Regions from separate parts of the Pseudoalteromonas sp. SG43-8 genome, predicted to be linked through region 1. Evidence: riboswitches for the same ligand, from Rfam matches in the RefSeq annotation. Region 1 holds a riboswitch; the other holds the start of a gene.

Evidence for each region. A riboswitch is a leader RNA that binds a small molecule or an ion and turns the genes downstream of it on or off. The one in region 1 is predicted to bind lysine.
Region 2: another riboswitch for lysine. It lies ahead of lysC (lysine-sensitive aspartokinase 3); the one in region 1 lies ahead of dapA (4-hydroxy-tetrahydrodipicolinate synthase).

Annotation. Positions count from the first base shown of each region.
Region 1 covers NZ_JACJEX010000008.1:88,927-91,334, reverse strand. Annotated here, with positions in the region: gene dapA (4-hydroxy-tetrahydrodipicolinate synthase) at 1-798, opposite strand, end outside; lysine riboswitch at 989-1,189, opposite strand; gene H5122_RS14605 (DNA-3-methyladenine glycosylase I) at 1,381-2,076, shown strand; gene H5122_RS14600 (YdiU family protein) at 2,088-2,408, shown strand, end outside.
Region 2 covers NZ_JACJEX010000001.1:386,051-388,458, reverse strand. Annotated here, with positions in the region: gene lysC (lysine-sensitive aspartokinase 3) at 1-892, opposite strand, end outside; lysine riboswitch at 968-1,140, opposite strand; gene nhaD (sodium:proton antiporter NhaD) at 1,242-2,408, opposite strand, start outside.

The DNA of each region.
Region 1 (2,408 bases):
CGGGCTGCTTAAGCGGCCTTGCAAATGCATCAGTACCTTTACGGGAATAGGGTTTGCGACAGCAAATAGGCTATTAATAGCGCTTGACCACTGGGCAAATAAATTAGGGTGTTGACCACTTAAACTGCGCTTAACAAACTCGTGAGTTTGTTCAGGCCATGCGTTTGCAGCTACCGACACCAAACCTTTTGCGCCAGCTTGAGCAAAATAAGGCATTAGCGCATCGTCGCCACTAAAAATAGCTAAATTAGGCGCGGCTTGGCGGTAAGCTTCAAACTGAGCAATGCTGCCGCTCGCTTCTTTTAACGCCCATAAATTTTTATTGTTTTGTAAGTTTTGAATTGTTGCCACTGGGATGCTAACAGCGCTTCGACCCGGTACGTTATAAAGCATACATGGGTGAGCGCTTGCATTTAGCAGGCTTTCAAACCAATGAGTTTGACCTATAGCGCCAGGCTTTGCATAAAGCGGTGAGCCAAGTAAAAAGCTATGAATTGGGAGTGTATTACAGTAGTTAACCCACTCAATTTGTTGCTTTAAGTTACTACCGCCCACAGCTACCATGAGTGGTACTGTTGGTTTTAGCTGGCATACGTGCTCAACAATGGCTTGTTGTTCTTTTAGCGTTAGTGCTAAACCTTCGCCCGTACTGCCAAGTAGCAAAATACCGTTATGTGCCGCTTCTTGATCGCTAACCAACTTAGTTAACGTGTTGTAGTCGACATCGCCGTGTTGATCAAATGGCGTAACGAGCGCGGTCCACAGTGAGTAGTCGTTTAAATTGAAGTTGTTGATCATCTCTCACGAACTTATAATTTGTACCAATTTTATTAAAAACGTGATCATTTTAGCGATAACTAATTTAATGTAATTGGTATTATTCGAAGAGTTAAAAAGCTTTATGGAAGGAGCCGCATTAACGTCGTTCGAACTAATAATTCGAAGAGCGAATGGGCTTAAAATAATAGGGCGCACGGCCTTAATATTTAAGACCAGAAGCTCTCCACCAAACTAACAAGCTGCTTTTTATAAACAGCTATTGGTGACAGTCGCTAGGGTTCAACCTAGTCGCCCGAAATAAACACCTCGCAAAAGTGGTTACTTCTCGGCGTTAATTCCCCTCACGTATGCTTACTGGAGTTTGCGCTCCTAACATACGTTACCTGAATAACGCACCTCTTCTAGCCCTTTGCACCTGTTTGTAGAGTAAAACTTACAAACCTGTGCAATTTAAATAGGGTAATTACGGCGATTAAAGCATTTTAGCCGTCTAGGTGTCAAGCGACTAAATACAGATTAATTCATCGAAAAGAGGGGTGGTTACGTATTAGGTGCTTTTCTCGTACACTAGCAATATAAGTAGTGAGGTATTTAATTAGTATGGAAAAATTTAGCGATATTTATAAGCGAGCGGTAGAGCGAAAAGGCTCTGAAAAAATGCTTAAGTTATTACTTGCAAAACCGCTATCTAAAAAACAACTAAGCACGTTAAGTGACGACGATTGGCTTGAAGAATTTACTCGAAAAGTATTTCAAAGCGGCTTTTATTGGTCAGTCATAAATAATAAGTGGCCGGGCTTTAGAGAGGTTTTTTGGGATTTTAGCGTTGATAAGTTATTAATGATGCCACCTGATATGCTGGAACAAAAAGCAACGGATGAGCGAATTGTTCGTAACTATAAAAAAGTAAAAACAATTACCGAAAATGCTTACATGATCCACGAAATAGCAGGAGAACATGGCAGTTTTAGCCAGTTTATCGCTAATTGGCCAACAGACGATATTATTGGCTTGTGGGCGTATTTAAAAAAACATGGTTCGCGTTTAGGCGGAAATACAGGGCCTTATGCGCTGCGAGCACTTGGTAAAGATACATTTTTACTATCACGCGATGTAGAGAATTATTTGCGTGCCCATAAAATTATAGACGGCGGCTTACAAACTAAAAAGTCACTAAATGCAGCCCAAGCTTTTTTTAACGAAATGCAAAAGCAAAGCGGCTTAAGTATGCAAGAGTTAAGCTTAATTGTTGCTTATGGCGTAGGTGACAACCGTGTTGGTATAAGTCAGCAATAATAGGAATTACCATGAAATTAGTGCCAAGATACACAGATATTGCGGAAAACTTCGCAATAGAAGATTTCCCTCCAAGTGTCGCCTCTCCTCAGCTATTACTGTGGAACGAGAGTTTAGCAAAACAATTTAGTATTAACGTTGCGGCTGATTTGCGTGCCAGCACTTTTAGCGGTAACGAAAAACAGGCGATTCCTGCAGTAGCACTTGGTTACTCTGGGCACCAATTTGGACATTTTTCACCACGCTTAGGTGATGGACGAGCGCACTTACTGGGCGCTATTAGTGATGATGAAAACCAGTTATGGGATATTCAATTAAAAGGCTCTGGTGCT
Region 2 (2,408 bases), on a different contig from region 1:
GCTCGCGGCTAGAACCTACAAACACGTTAATGTGGCTACGACTTGCTGGTAAAATAGTCGCTGGGTGTAATACTTTTGCGCCAAAGGTTGCCATTTCAGCGGCTTCGTCAAAACTTAAACGTGCAATAGGCGTCGCTTTTGCGCACAAACGCGGGTCGGTGCTAAAAATGCCCACTACATCGGTCCAAATATGCACGCTTTTAGCGTTAATTGCTTCCGCTAATAATGCAGCGCTGTAGTCTGAACCACCACGTCCAAGCGTTGTGGTTTGACCGTATTCGTCACTACCAATAAATCCCTGAGTCACAATTACTTGAGCGTCTAATAACGGAATTAAATGCTCTTTAGCAGCTTGCGCTGTTGCTGCAACATTAGGCGTTGCTTTGCCAAATTGGCTGTCGGTTTTAAGCACCTTGCGCACATCAAAGCGATCGGCATTTAAACCTTGTAAACGCAGCACCTGAGCAAATAAATACGACGATAAACGCTCACCAAAGCTAAGTAGCTCGTCGTGTTGCTGATCGGTTGTTAGTGGCTCTTGAGCCAATGTTTGAAATACTTTTAAGGTTTCGTTAAAGCCAACCGCTAAATCAGCATCTAGCGATAATTCATCTAATATAGTTTGTTGAATAGCAAGCACGCCATTTATGTGTTCTTGGCGCTCACTAGGAGTAATGCTTGATTTACACAGTGCAACTAAGTGATTAGTTACGCCGGCACTGGCGCTCACGGCAACAATACGTACGCTTTTATCTGCAACAATAATTTCGCTGCAGCGACTCATCGCTTCAAAATTTGCAACACTTGTTCCGCCAAATTTGGCAACGATGTAATCTGATTTTGCGCTTAACTCTGTTTGAGGCACTGTTTGTGGCGCTGATACGGTAGTCATTTAGTCTCCTTTCGCGGTATCCAAACCGCAATAAAACAAGAAGAACTTGGCAAAGGAATGCTTGAAGATAAGTCCACTGCCAGAAGCTCTCCACCTATATTGGTGACAGTTTTGAGGATTCAGCCCCATAAACCGAAAAACAATGACGACGTACCATTATTTTCCTCGGCGAGTACTTCCCTCCTTAATGATCATCGGCTTTCGTCGCCTAACATTAAGTACCTAAGTATCGCACCTCTTCTGAATGCTTTATTAACCAGTGGCTAATAAAACAAAACCCCACTAAGTAGTGGGGTTTTGAAAGTTATCGTTTAGACGTCTAGCTGTCAAGCATTTAATAATTTATGAGTTAAATAAAACTGCCCATGTAATACGAGCCCGCATATCCAACCGTGTAACAAATTAATAAATGCAGCGATAAACGCAAGTAGCTCATAAAGGTAAGCGCTTTAACTTTGCTCATGGCAATAATGCCCGCAGCCGAACCAATAATAAGCATTGAACCGCCCACGCCCGTTGCATACGTAAACGACAACCAGTGTTGTTGGCTCATTACTATATTGGCTTTTAATAATGCAGCGGTAAGCGGTACGTTATCGACCCCTGCTGATAATATGCCCATTAAGTAGTTTGCGTATTCTGGTGCCATTACCGTGTATAGGTCGGTAAATTTACTCAACATACCAATTTCTTTAAGTGCGCCTACAAGTAAAAGTACACCTACAAAAAACAATAATGTGTCGTATTCTATATCGCGAACAAAATCGATTATGTCTTTGTTTATGTCTTTTTTGCGCATTAAAAATTGCGCCACTAAAAACATCACTGATAAGCCAAACAAAAAGGTTAATAAAGGCGGTACGCTGTAAATTACACTCAACGTAAGTGTGCTCACTACGGTAGATAAAAATATAACAGCAATGGTTATGTCGGTTTTTTCAATGCGGGTTTTACCTGCACTAGCAAACTCAACACGCCCTTTCATACCTATAGACAGTAACGCAGCAAGCAGCATAACGCTTGCAAGTGCTGGCGCTATAAGTAGTAATAAATGAGCAATGGTTACTTTGCCATCTAAAAATATCATTAGTGTGGTTACGTCACCTGTTATTAGCGATACCCCACCTGAGTTCACTCCAAACACAATAAGCGTGGCGTATTTAACGAGCTTTTTAGGTTCAAGCTTTAACGACATAACAACCGCAAGCGATATAAGCGTCGCTGTTACGTTATCTGAAATCGACGAAAACAAAAACGCAAAACCACCCACCAAAAACATGAGCTTTTTTTCGCTAATACTTTTTGGCATAACACGGTGCACAATATTTTCTATAAACCCCTTTGAATTTAAATAGGCGACAAAGGTCATTGCAGCCATTAAAAATAGCCATAATGAGGCAATTTCTAAAATATTTTCATTTAAAAGATGTTGAATCGTATCGGGGCTTTGCCCGTGTAGGGGGTATATAAAAAGAAGAATCCAGCAAAGCGTACCAAAAAACAGCGTGGTTTTAGC